DNA from 3 places in the Bradyrhizobium sp. CCBAU 45394 genome. Region 2 is predicted to be linked to each of the others. Evidence: riboswitches for the same ligand, from Rfam matches in the RefSeq annotation. Region 2 holds a riboswitch; each other region holds the start of a gene.
What was found. A riboswitch is a leader RNA that binds a small molecule or an ion and turns the genes downstream of it on or off. The one in region 2 is predicted to bind S-adenosylmethionine.

Region 1 (4,320 bases), on a different contig from region 2:
TTCCGGGTTCGGCACTTCGTGCCGCCCCGGAATGACGCCTACGGCGTCACTTCCCCTGCCCGCGCGTGAGCAGAAACACGCCCTGCTCGCCGAACATATTCCACACCCACCAGGGCAGGTTCAGCGGCACCGGGCGGCCATAGAGATCGAGCGCCACCGAGCGTTCCATCTTGACGTTGATCTCGTCGCAGAGCTCGACGAAATCCTTGATGGTGCAGAAGTGGATGTTGGCGGTGTCGTACCAGGTCGCCGGCAGGTTCTCGGTGCGCGGCATGTGGCCGCCGATCAGGAGCTGGAGCCGCATCTTCCAGAAGCCGAAGTTCGGGAACGAGACGATGGCGCGGCGGCCGATGCGCAGGAGATTTTCCAGCACTACACGCGGCTGCCGCGTCGCCTGGAGCGTCTGCGACAGGATCACGTAGTCGAAGGCATCATCGGGATAGTTCACGAGGTCGGTATCGGCGTCGCCCTGCACCACCGCGAGGCCCTTGGCGACGCAGCGGTTGACGCCCTCGCGCGACAATTCGATGCCGCGGCCGTCGATGCCGCGGGTCTCCAGAAGCTGGAGCAGATCACCGTCGCCGCAGCCGACATCGAGCACCTTGGAGCCCGGCTTGACCATCTCGGCGACGAGCAGATGGTCGGCGCGAAAATGACCGGACTGTCCCGCGCTAAGGCCGCCCAGCGGCAGCACTTCCTGCACTGACATCCTAGCCACCCCTGCCGTTGAGTCCGCGCGCCTTGCCGGCCGATTCCAGGAAGGCGCGGGCGATGTCGAAGAATTCGGGCACGTCGAGCAGGAAGGCGTCATGGCCGCGATCGGTCTCGATCTCGGCGAACGATACCCGCGCGCTCGACGCATTCAGCGCATGCACCAACGCGCGCGATTCCGAGGTCGGGAACAGCCAGTCGCTGGTGAAGGAGACCACGCAGAAGCGCGTCTTGATGCCCGCGAACGCCTTCGCCAGCACGCCGCCATGGTCGCCGGCGATGTCGAAATAGTCCATCGCGCGCGTCAGATAGAGATAGGAGTTGGCGTCGAAGCGCTCGACAAAGGACGAGCCCTGGTAGCGCAGATAGGACTCGACCTGGAAGTCGGCGTCGAACGAGAAGGTCGGCAGGTCGCGGTCCTGCATGCGCCGGCCGAACTTGCGATGCAGCGCCGCGTCGGAGAGATAGGTGATGTGCGCCGCCATCCGTGCGACCGCAAGGCCGCGATGCGGATGGATGCCGCGATCGGCGTAGCCGCCATTGTGCCAGTCGGGATCGGCCATCACAGCCTGGCGACCGAGCTCGTGAAAGGCGATGTTCTGCGCCGAGTGCCGCGTCGAGCAGGCAATTGCCAGCGCGGAATACACGCGCTCGGGGTAGGCCGCCGTCCATTGCAGCACCTGCATGCCGCCCATCGAGCCGCCGACCACCGCGAACAGCGTGTCGATGCCGAGCCGGTCGATCAGCATCGCCTGCGCGCGAACCATGTCAGGGATGGTGATGACCGGGAAATCCAGGCCCCACACTTTGCCGGTCGCGGGATTGATCGAGGCCGGCCCGGTCGAGCCCATGCAGCCACCGATCACATTGGCGCAGATGATGAAGTATTGGCTCGGATCGAGCGGACGGCCCGCACCGACGAGGGTTTCCCACCAGCCGGGCTTGCCGGTGACGGGGTGCACATTGGCGACATGCTGGTCGCCGGTCAGCGCATGGCAGATCAGGATCGCGTTGGAGCGATCGGCGTTGAGCTCTCCATAGGTCTGGTAGGCGATCTGGAACGGGGTGAGATCTATGCCGCAGTCGAGCGGCAACGGCTGATCAGCGCCGAAATGCGCGACGAGCGAGCTCGGATGATCCACCTCATGCGACCGCTCATCGGCACTGATCGCGGGATTGGATATCGACGTGACGCCAACCATCTGACCATCGACCTCGTTTGCGATCGGACTTCAGACCGCTACTTGCATCAGGCCATAAAAAACCCGGCCTGAACGATAGGTTCGGCCGGGATCGGAAGCGTCCCCGGCCTGTTTAGCGAGTTTTTTAACGTGGCTGCAAGCCGGCCGGCTCAAATGACCACGGAACAGGCAAAACTTAACGGCTTGGACGGTTTTCGTCAAGATACGGTCCTGATTGACCAAATTCGTCCCCGTCGCGTCAGCCGAAAAGGCCCGATTTCCCTTTGCATTTCTCTTTGCTTTCGCCGCTCCGACTGCCTAATCAAGACATCGACCGCGGCGGGTCCGACCTGATGGACCCGCATTGGAACGCCTCTCAACAGCACTTGCCAGATATGTCCCAACGTCCGCCCGCGCCACCATCGTTGCAGGAATTGCGCAAGGAGATCGACGCGATCGACGAGGGCATGCATCGCCTCCTGATGCAGCGCGGCGACATCATCGACCGCCTGATCCAGGTGAAGCAGACCCAGGAGGTGGGCTCGGCGTTCCGGCCTGCGCGCGAGGCCGACATGATGCGGCGGATCGTGGAGCGCCATCGCGGCATCCTGCCGCTCGACACGGTCGAGAGCATCTGGCGCGTCATCATCGCGACGTTCACTTACGTGCAGGCGCCGTTCGCGGTGCATGCCGACATCTCGGTGAGCGAGCCCGCGATGCGCGATTCCGTGCGATTCCATTTCGGCTTCACCGTGCCTTACGTCGCGCATTTCAGCGCGCAGGCCGCGGTCGAGGCGGTCGCGAAATCCAAGGGCGATCTGGCGCTGGTCTCGGCGACTTCCAGCCGCACCCCGTGGTGGCTGGAGCTGGAAGCAGAAGGCGCACCGAAGATCATCGCGCGGCTGCCCTTCGTCGAGCGTGCCGACCATCCGGCCGCGCTGCCCGTGTTCGCGATCTCGCGCGTCGCCGACAGTGCCCTGGTGACGGAGGTGGAGACTTTCAGCGTGCGCGTCTCGGGGTGGAATGCCGAGATCGCGCGGGCGCTGTCGCCGCTCGCCGACATCGTGGCGGTGCCCGATACCGCCTTCGATGGCGCCGCGCTGCTGGTCTCGGTCACGAGCGCGAGCAGCATCGACAAGATCAAGGCTGCCCTGATCGAGGCGGGGGCCTCGGTGCGCTCCACGGCCCTCGTCGGCAGCCACGCGACGCGCTATACGGTGCCCCCGACCGGGTCGAAATCGTAAGTTACGAGCCGCCTGCCATTCCGGAGTTGAAGATGTCCCGCCCCGTGCCGAACCCCGGCATTCTCGATATTGCGCCCTACACGCCCGGCAAGAGCCCGGTGCCGGAGCCGGGCCGCAAGGTGTTCAAGCTCTCGGCCAACGAGACGCCGTTCGGCCCCTCGCCCAGGGCGATCGAGGCCTTCAAGAAGGTGGCAGATCATCTGGAAGACTATCCGGAAGGCACCTCGCGGGTGCTGCGCGAAGCCATCGGCCGCACCTTCGGCCTCGACCCCAACCGCATCATCTGCGGCGCCGGCTCGGACGAGATCCTCAACCTGCTCGCCCACACCTATCTCGGCCAGGGCGACGAGGCGATCTCGACCACGCACGGCTTCCTGGTCTACCCGATCGCCACCATGGCGGTCGGCGCCAGGAACGTCATCGCACAGGAGAAGAACCTCACCTGCGACGTCGACGCCATCCTCAAGGCTGTGACGCCGAAGACGAAGCTGGTGTGGCTCGCCAATCCGAACAACCCGACCGGCACCTATATTCCGTTCGACGAGGTCAAGCGCCTGCGCGCCGGCCTGCCCTCGCACGTGCTGCTGGTGCTGGACGCCGCCTATTGCGACTACGTCTCGCGCAACGATTACGAGATGGGCATCGAGCTCGTCGCCACCACGGAGAACACCGTGGTGACGCACACCTTCTCCAAGATCCACGGCCTCGCCGCGCTGCGCATCGGCTGGATGTTCGGCCCCGAGCACATCATCGACGCGGTCAACCGCATCCGCGGTCCGTTCAACGTGTCGACGCCGGCAATGTACGCCGCGGTCGCCGCGATCGAGGACGCCGCGCATCAGGCGATGTCGAAGCAGTTCACCGAGACCTGGCGCAACTGGCTGACCGAAGAGATCGGCAAGCTCGGCCTGAAGGTAACGCCGAGCGTCGCCAATTTCGTGCTGATCCACTTCCCGACCGACAGGGGCAGGACCTCGGACGACGCCGACGCCTTCCTCACGAAGCGAGGCCTCGTGCTGCGGGCATTGAAGAATTACGGCCTGCCGCATTCCCTGCGCATGACCATCGGCACCGAGGAGGCCAACCGCCTCGTCGTCGACGGTTTGCGCGACTTCATGGCCGGCAAATGAGCGTACAGCCGCACTTCCAGCGCATCGCCCTGATCGGCTTCGGCCTGATCGGCG
Region 2 (4,320 bases):
TCTCCCGGGCACGAGCGCCATTTGCGGCGCGGCAATGACTAGATGTGCCAATGAATTTCTTCGCGCAGAAGGCGCAGCGAGAAGCTTGTTAGCACGGCAATTGCCGATTCCTCCTGCGCCTGATGCAGGCGTGCCCTGCGGCAGCGCATTTCAGCCCGTGGAATTGCGGTCTCTCGTCTCCCTCTCCCCGTTCTTACGGGGAGAGGGTTGGGGTGAGGGGCCGCGTCCGCGAAAACGATGCGAGTTGGACTCGCGGAGAGTCCCCCTCACCCGGATTGCATCTTCGATGCAATCCGGCCTCTCCCCGCACGCGGGGAGAGGCGAAGTGGCCGCGCCGTTCTCGTCACCCAATCGTCCAGACCAGCGGCGGACGGCCGCCTGCGGCCGGGCGCATGCGGATGCCGATATGCCGGCCGCAGCCGGCAGCCAATCCCTCGAACAATCCCTCCAGCACCTTGGCGCAGGCGCGGTGACAATCAGCGACGTCGTCCATCAGCTTCCAGCTCTGCTGGCGGATTTCGAAGGTGCCTTCGGACTGCGTCATCTCAGCATTGTCGTCCTGGGCAGCGAACAGCGCGTTCAGGAACGATGCGAATTCCCTCGCGCCGCCGCGGCTCGTCGCGAGTGCGGCCGCTACCTCGTCGAAATACTGCATCCCGATCAGCTTGCCGGTGAGATGCAGCAGATAGCCGGCGTCTTCCGGGCCGAACAGCTGCACCATCACGGGCGCGGCGGTGCGGACATATTCCATCGCATAGTTGCGATAGGCTTTTTCAAGCCGCGGTTTCGGCCAGCTCGCGACCGGCAGCGCCGGCGCGGTCTTCGCATCGAACGGCGGCGCTTCCAGATGCCGCGCGAACACCAGGCGCTGGTCGAGTTCGAGCGGATGGTCGTATTGATGATAATAGCCTTCGAGCCCGTCCTGGCCGTCGACGCTCTGCTTGGTGCAGACGAAGCCGAGGCGAAGATCTCCGAGCGCAACCCCGTTATTGGCGTGCCAGCCGCGCAGCATCGCGCGTGAGACTTCGCCCGGCACGCCGCAGATCGCGGTGCCCTTCCAGATCCAGCGCGGCGGCGGATAGCGGATCCAGGCCTTGACGTCGCTCTCATACATGTATTCGACATGCACGCCGCCGATCCAGTTGGAGAGGTAGTGATATTGCGCAGCCGCGACCGCCGGCGGCAGATGGCTGAGCCCGAGCTTTTCCAGCCCCGGCAGGAAGCGCTCCTGCTGCTGACGGCGGAACACGCGGAAGACGAACTCCGCGGCATCCGCGGTGCCGCGCCGCGTGACGACGGTGAGGATAAGGCCGGTGAAATAGGCGTGATAGAGATCGGCGACCGCGCGCCAGCGCTTCCATTGGGCTTCCTGCGCGGAGTCAGCTGCGGCGGTCATGTTCGCTCCCGGCTTGTTGTTTTACGGGAGTGTGTCATCGCGGCTGGGGCGGCGCAACCAGCCACAGACTCGGTGTCATCGCCCGGCGAAGACCGGGCGATCCAGTATTCCAGAGACAGTTATGATTGAATCGAGACGCCGCGGCGTACTGGATGCCCCGGTCGAGCCGGGGCATGACAGTTGGAGATGTCGCTACACCCGAAAATGTTTCGAGAGCTTCAAGCCCTGCGCCTGGTAGTTCGAGCCGATGCGCTGGCCGTACATCGCGTCGGGGCGGGCGAGCATCTTCTCGTAGACGAGGCGGCCGACGATCTGGCCGTGCTCGAGGATGAACGGCACCTCGCGCGAGCGCACCTCCAGCACGGCGCGCGATCCCAACCCGCCGGCACCGGCATAGCCGAAGCCGGGATCGAAGAAGCCGGCATAGTGCACGCGGAATTCGCCGACCAGCGGATCAAACGGCACCATCTCGGCTGCAAAGTCGGGTGGCACCTGCACGGCCTCTTTCGAGGCGAGGATGTAGAACTCGCCGGGATCGAGGATCAGGCTGCCGTCGGGCCGGGCCGAGATCGGCTCCCAGAAGTCCTCGACGGAATAGCCGGAGCGGCGATCGACATCGACGACGCCGGTGTGGCGCTTGGCACGGTAGCCGACGAAGCCGCTCGCCTTCTCGCCGGAGAGATCGACGGAGACGGCGACGCCGCCGGCCAGATCGGCATCGTCGATGTCGACAAGGCGCTCGGACGCATGCAGCGCATCGAGCTCGTCGGCATTGAGGATGGCGTCACCGGTGCGGAAGCGCACCTGCGACAGGCGCGAGCCCTCGCGCACCAGCACCGGAAATGTCTTCGGGCTGATCTCGGCATAGAGCGGGCCGTGATAGCCGGCGCCGATCATGTCGAAGCGGCGGGTGCCGTCGGCGATCACGCGGGTGAAGACGTCGAGCCGGCCGGTGGAGCTCTTGGGGTTCGCAGCCGCGACGATCTCCGGCGGCAGCGCCAGGCTCTCGAGCAGCGGCACGATGTAGACGCAGTTGGTTTCCAGCACCGCGCCGTCGGCAAGGCTGAACTCGTGCAGCTTCAATTCGTCGATGCGCTCGGCCACCGTGGCGCCGGGACCAGGCAGGAAGCTGGCGCGGACGCGATAGGCGATGTCTCCGAGGCGGAGGTCGAGGCTCGCCGGCTGGATCTGGCTTTCGACGAAATCGTATGCGGGCAGGATGAGGCCCGCCTCCGCCATCGCCGCGATCATGCGGTCGGGCAGGATACCATTGGCGTCGGCGGCGATCGTGAAGCTCAACCGGGGGTCCTCGTCAGGGGTCAAACGCATCCGGACGTGCGGGAAATACTAGCCTTTTACGGCTATCCGATGGACGCCTTGACGGAAAGGCCATTGCGGAATATGAGCATCACTTATCCCGTGGTGATTTGAGCCGGCCGGCTTGCAGCCACGTTAAATAAGTCGCTAAACAGGCCGGGGACCTCTGTGATCCCGGCCCGTGGATATATCCAGGCCGGTTTTTTTGTGACCGTTTTCGACGAGACGGTCATGTCGGAGGTACCTATGTCGAAGTCGCCTGCCACTTACCGTCCCGAAACCCGCCTGGTCCATTCCGGCACCCTGCGCTCGCAATTCGGCGAGACGTCGGAGGCGCTGTTCCTGACCCAGGGCTACGTCTACAACAGCGCCGAGGAGTGCGAGGCGCGGTTCAAGGGCGAGGATCCCGGCTTCATCTATTCGCGTTATTCGAACCCGACCATCTCGATGTTCGAGCGCCGCATGATCGAGCTAGAAGGCGCCGAAGCGGCGCGTTCGGCGGCGACCGGCATGGCCGCGGTGACGACCGCGATCCTGGCGCCGCTGAAGACCGGCGACCACGTGGTCGCCTCCCGCGCGCTGTTCGGCTCGTGCCTCTACGTCATTCAGGATCTGTTGCCGCGCTACGGCATCGAAACCACGCTGGTCGACGGCCTCGATCTCGACCAGTGGCAGCGGGCCTTGCGGCCGAACACCAAGACGTTCTTCCTGGAGAGCCCGACCAACCCGACGCTCGACGTGCTCGACATCCCCGGCATCGCCGAGATCGCGCACAAGGGCGGCGCGCGGCTCGTCGTCGACAACGTGTTTGCGACGCCGATCTGGCAGAGCCCGCTCGCGCTAGGGGCCGACGTCGTGGTCTATTCCGCGACCAAGCACATCGACGGCCAGGGCCGCTGCCTCGGCGGCATCATCCTGTCGTCGGAAGCCTTCGTCGCCGAGCACCTCCACAATTTCATGCGCCAGACCGGGCCGTCGATCTCGCCGTTCAACGCCTGGGTCTTGCTCAAGGGCCTGGAGACGCTGGCCGTGCGCGTGCGCGCGCAGACCGACACCGCGGCACGCGTTGCGGAAGTGCTGGCCGGCCATCCGAAGATCTCGCGATTGATCTATCCCGGCCGCGCCGATCATCCGCAGGCAGCGCTCGTGAAGAAGCAGATGCGCGGCGGCTCGACGCTGGTCGGCTTCGAGGTCAAGGGCGGCAAGGCGGCCGCGTTCCGCGTGCTCAACGAGCTCAAGCTTGCGAAGATCTCGAACAATCTCGGCGACGCCAAGAGCCTCGTCACCCATCCGGCGACCACGACGCATCAGCGCCTGAAGCCGGAAGACCGCGCCGCGCTCGGCATCAGCGAGGGCTTCATCCGCTTCTCCGCGGGGCTGGAGCATGCGGACGATCTGATCGAGGATCTGACGGCGGCGCTGGAGAGGGCGTGAGGCGATCGAGCTCCGTAGGGTGGGCAAAGCGAAGCGTGCCCACCATTCACCACCGAGCTGGCGATAGATGGTGGGCACGGCGCGCGAAGAGCGCGCCTTTGCCCACCCTACGGCTACGCAGCCGAACTACATCGGCCGGTACGCCCGCACGTCCCCGGGCACGTTGACCCCGA
Region 3 (4,320 bases), on a different contig from region 2:
TGCGCTACAAGATCGTGCGCGGCGCGCACGCCACAAGGATCATGGGCGACCAGCCCGATCCGACCCTGCTCGAGCCGTTCATCGCCGCGGCCCGCGAATTGGAAGCCGACGGCGTCAAAGCGATAACGACGAGTTGCGGCTTCCTCGCGCCGTTCCAGAAGCAGCTCGCGGCTGCCGTGAACATCCCGGTCTTCACCTCGAGCCTGATCCAGGCGCCGCTGATCCACGCCATGCTGCCGCCCGGCAAGGTCATCGGCATCTTCACCGAACGCGGCCACCACATGAACGAAGGGCACTTCCGCGGCGTCGGCTGGTCGCCGGACGACATTCTCGTTCAAATCCAGGGCATGAAGCCCGATGCGCAGTTTCCCGCAACCTACATTCTCGGCCGCGAAGAGCTGGACACTGACGTGCTGCGCGCCGAGATGATCGAGATGACGGAAGCCTTCATGGCGTCCTGCAAAAATCCCGGCGCGATCCTGTTCGAGTGCACCAACATGTGCCCATTCTCGCGGGACGTCGCCGAGGTGTCGGGTCTGCCGGTGTTCGACATCAACACCCTGATCAACTTCTTCCATCGCGCGGCCCATCCTGTGCCGTTCCTGCGCTGAACCAGCCGGGACAGGCGGCGAGGCGCGCGATGAACGCGCACGAGCCTAAAATAAGGCGGCGTTGACAGCCTGTCCGTAGATCATTGCAGCAACGAGTGAGAGCAGCAGGCCCGCTCCCGAGAAGATGACGACGACTTTCAGAGTCTCGACATCGACATTGGTTCCCGTCGCGCGGGATATTGCTCTTGCCAGTGCAGCAATCATCGCCAGCTCCGAAGCGGGCCGCGCGGAAGCGAGGCCTCACTTCATCTAGCGTTACTCGGCGCATTCGCGTGTGAAGCAGATTACAGGTGATCCCGCTGCACCCAGCCCGTTGCAATCGCGCTCGCCCAGGTGAGCATTCCCCTGGCCCGCGCCAATGCTGCCATGGCCGTGGTGTCGTAGGCCACGTAGCGGAGCGTCGCGGACCAGCCTCTGTTGGCATGCTCCAGAATTGCGTAACACGCATGAGGGGTGCCGACCTCGACCACGTAGGGAACGGGCATCTTCCCGTCGTAACCGGGCAATCCAACGCTGCCGGGATTGACGACCAGCCGGCCATCCTTCAGACGCACCACGCGCGGAATGTGCGTGTGTGCGCACAGGATGATCTCGGCGTCGATCCCCTCGGCGCCGGCCTCAATAGAATCAATCCGGCTCGGACGCGGGCAGCCGTCGCCCGCGATGTGGTCGAGCCAGAACGCAGCATCATTCCCTGGCGATCCATGGCACAGGAACGCCCGCCCCCTATACATGAGCGTGGACGGCATGCTTGCCATCCACTCGAAATGCTTGCGTTCGAGCTCTCGGAAATCGCTGCGCGCCGATGTGCCGGCCTGCCACAGCTCCACGAGAATGCGGTCCTGATCGCCCTTGATGGACGGAAAGCCTCGCTCCATCAGCAGGTCAGCCGTTCGGGCCGCTTCGAGCGGACCGCTAACATGGTCGCCCAGGTTCACGACCTCGTTGATGCCGAGCGCAGCAATGTCCGCAAGGACGGCTTCGAGCGCCGGACGATTTCCGTGCACATCCGCGATGGCAGCAAATTTCACTTGGCCTCTCCATTCGAGATGGCCGACGATTCACCCAATGCGGGACGATGCAGGGATAGCGGGTCTCTTTAGCTGCATTTTTAGAAGCGCCCGCAAGCTGAGGATCAAATCGGCGCTGGACGAACGCTTACATGACCAAGGTGCTGCGATCAACCGATCTTCGCTCGCGCGGCCGGAGCCTGCGGCGCGCCGCGTTGGGCCGACAGCTCCGCCCACAGGCGGGAGCGCACGCCTTCATTGAGAGGCACAATGTGGAACGGCTGGCCGAAGATTGCGAGCGGCTCCTTGGCCGGCTCGAACCGCGGCCAGGCTTCCGCGATGTCGGGCGCGCCGGATGTGACGAAGCGCAGCACGCTTGCCTGAAACCGCGCGGCGACCTCGATATCCTCGGGCGTCATCGGCCCGCCCTTGCGCTTCAGGATCGGGCGGTCGATGAAATCCGGCGGGTGCGCCCAGAGGCAGGCATTGTCGGCACCGTGGGTCGGCCCCTGCGACAGGAACGGCTCCAGCGCCGGGCGATGGTCGAACCGGCTCAGCCACACCGCGCCGCCAGCCGCGGCATGAAGCCGCGCAAGATCTGCCATGGGGCGATGCCAGAACGCGTCGGACAGCAGCGCCTCGTACGGATCCTCGTCGACGCGCGCTGTGGCGCGGTAATACGCCAGCAGACGTTGCCAGCCGGCATCGCCGACTGCGGCGCGCACTTGTCGTTCGGTGGTGCGGATCATCGCGGCCGGCGGCGTGCTCTTCAGGAACATCACCATCTCGTCGCGGCAGGAGCCGAGCCAGAGCGGAATGTCGCGCAAGGTTCCTTCGGCGAAGACGTCCCGCGGCTCGCGCGGAATCACGATTCCGTCGAGCACCGGGCCGAACACGGTGCCTTGTTCGGTCTCGTCCGCAAGCCCGCGACTGACGCGCTCCACCGCCGCGAAGAGCTTTGGCAGTGGCAAAGAGGCAATCGCGGTTGGGTCGTACGCTAATTCGAGCTCGGCAAGCACGCGGCGTGCAACGTCGTCGGCATGATCGGCGCTCATGATGTTCCGCCCGGGCGCGCTGAGCGCGAGGGCGCGAATGAACTTGCCTCTGGCCTGCGGCAGGGTTGCGAGCGCGATCACCATCGAGGCGCCGGCCGACTGGCCGGACAGCGTGATCGCGTCAGGATCGCCGCCGAAATCCGCGATATTGGCGCGCACCCAGTCGAGGGCGGCGAGCGAATCCGAGATCGCGAGGTTGTTGGCCTCGCCGAGCCCAAGGCGATGCAATTGCAGGAATCCGAGCGGGCCGAGCCGGTAGTTGATGGTGACGATCACCGCCGGACCGTGCGCGGCGAGGAATGCGCCGTCATAGTCGGCGCCGCCGCCGGTGACGAAGGCGCCGCCATGGATGAAGACCAGCACCGGCAGCGGCCGATCGGCCTCTGCCGGCGTCCAGATGTTCAGGCTGAGACAGGCAGCCTCGTCCGCATGATCGAGATGGCCCGGCTGCGGCGCGTAAGCGCCGTAGCCCGTGCAGCGGAGCGGCTCCGTCCACGCTTTCGGCGGCATTGCCTTGGCAAAGCGCGGCGCGGTTGCGAACGGCACGCCCTTGAAGGCACGCATACCGGCCTGCGTGGTGCCGACGACGGGGCCACTCGTGGTCTGAACTGCGCTGGTCAGCATGCGTGCCTCGTCTTCACTCAAGCGCGCCGCTTGCCGAGATCGGCGATGTCGACGGTGTGGGTTTCGCGCGCCGTCGCCGCAGCGGCTGCCGAGATCACGCAGCAGCAGGCGACGAAGATCGCGACGGGGACCCAGCCGTTCGGCCCCTCCCCGACCAGGCTCGCGCTCACCAGCGGCGTGAAGCCGGCGACGAGAAAGCCGAGCTGCGTGCCGATCGCGGTGCCGGAATAGCGCACGCGCGCCTCGAACATCTCGGCGTAGAACGACGGCCAGATCGCGTTCGGCGCGGCGTAGACGATGCCGGACAGGATCATCGCGGCGGCGAAGATCGCGATCGTGTTGCCTGACGTCACCAGCATGAAGTACGGGAACAGCAGCACCGCGCAGCCGAGCACGCCGCCGATGAACACCGGCTTGCGGCCGATCTTGTCGGCGAGCAGGGCCCAGAGCGGCTGGGTGAGCAGCGCCGTGACGTTGCCGAGCACGCCGGCCCACAGCATGGTCGGGCGCGCCACGCCGAACTTGCTGGTGGCATAGCCGAGCGCGAACACGGCGGTCATCGTGCTCACGGTCGCGATCAGCGCGCAGACGATGACGCGCAGCACGTCGGGCCAGTAGTCGCGCAGTAGGGCGACGACGGGGAAGCGCGCAACCTGCGCCTTGTCCTTGATGTCTTCGAACACGGGCGTTTCCGGCATGGTCCGCCGCACCAGGTAGGCGACCAGCAGCACCAGAGCGGAAAGCAGGAACGGAACGCGCCAGCCCCAGTTCAGAAGCTGGTCCTCCGGCAGGCTCGATACCGGAATGAATACCAGCGTCGCCAGGATCGCACCGGCCTGGGTGCCGCTCAGGGTCCAGCTCGTGAAGAAGGCGCGGTTGGAGTTGGCCGAATGCTCCAGCGTCAGCGAGTTCGCCCCGCTCTGCTCGCCGGCGGCCGAGAGGCCCTGTAACAGGCGAAGCAGCGTCAGGATGACGGGCGCGGCATTGCCGATCGCGTTGGCATCCGGCAACAGGCCGATC

Region 1: linked by a shared signal. The riboswitch ahead of metX (homoserine O-acetyltransferase MetX) and the one ahead of WN73_RS36120 (O-succinylhomoserine sulfhydrylase) in region 2 are both predicted to bind S-adenosylmethionine.
Region 3: linked by a shared signal. The riboswitch ahead of WN73_RS03505 (metallophosphoesterase family protein) and the one ahead of WN73_RS36120 (O-succinylhomoserine sulfhydrylase) in region 2 are both predicted to bind S-adenosylmethionine.

Annotation. Positions count from the first base shown of each region.
Region 1 is NZ_LBIX01000012.1:103,896-108,215, reverse strand. Features, by position in the region: gene metW (methionine biosynthesis protein MetW) at 47-709, opposite strand; gene metX (homoserine O-acetyltransferase MetX) at 711-1,913, opposite strand; SAM riboswitch at 2,005-2,084, opposite strand; gene WN73_RS07670 (chorismate mutase) at 2,288-3,136, shown strand; gene WN73_RS07665 (pyridoxal phosphate-dependent aminotransferase) at 3,169-4,266, shown strand; gene WN73_RS07660 (prephenate/arogenate dehydrogenase family protein) at 4,263-4,320, shown strand, end outside.
Region 2 is NZ_LBIX01000175.1:172,993-177,312, forward strand. Features, by position in the region: gene WN73_RS36110 (hypothetical protein) at 344-1,396, opposite strand; gene WN73_RS36115 (2'-deoxycytidine 5'-triphosphate deaminase) at 1,589-2,725, opposite strand; SAM riboswitch at 2,806-2,885, shown strand; gene WN73_RS36120 (O-succinylhomoserine sulfhydrylase) at 2,960-4,147, shown strand; gene WN73_RS36125 (SGNH/GDSL hydrolase family protein) at 4,274-4,320, opposite strand, start outside.
Region 3 is NZ_LBIX01000004.1:586,312-590,631, forward strand. Features, by position in the region: gene WN73_RS03495 (aspartate/glutamate racemase family protein) at 1-611, shown strand, start outside; gene WN73_RS03500 (hypothetical protein) at 657-815, opposite strand; gene WN73_RS03505 (metallophosphoesterase family protein) at 896-1,642, opposite strand; SAM riboswitch at 1,690-1,768, opposite strand; gene WN73_RS03510 (carboxylesterase/lipase family protein) at 1,792-3,300, opposite strand; gene WN73_RS03515 (MFS transporter) at 3,318-4,320, opposite strand, start outside.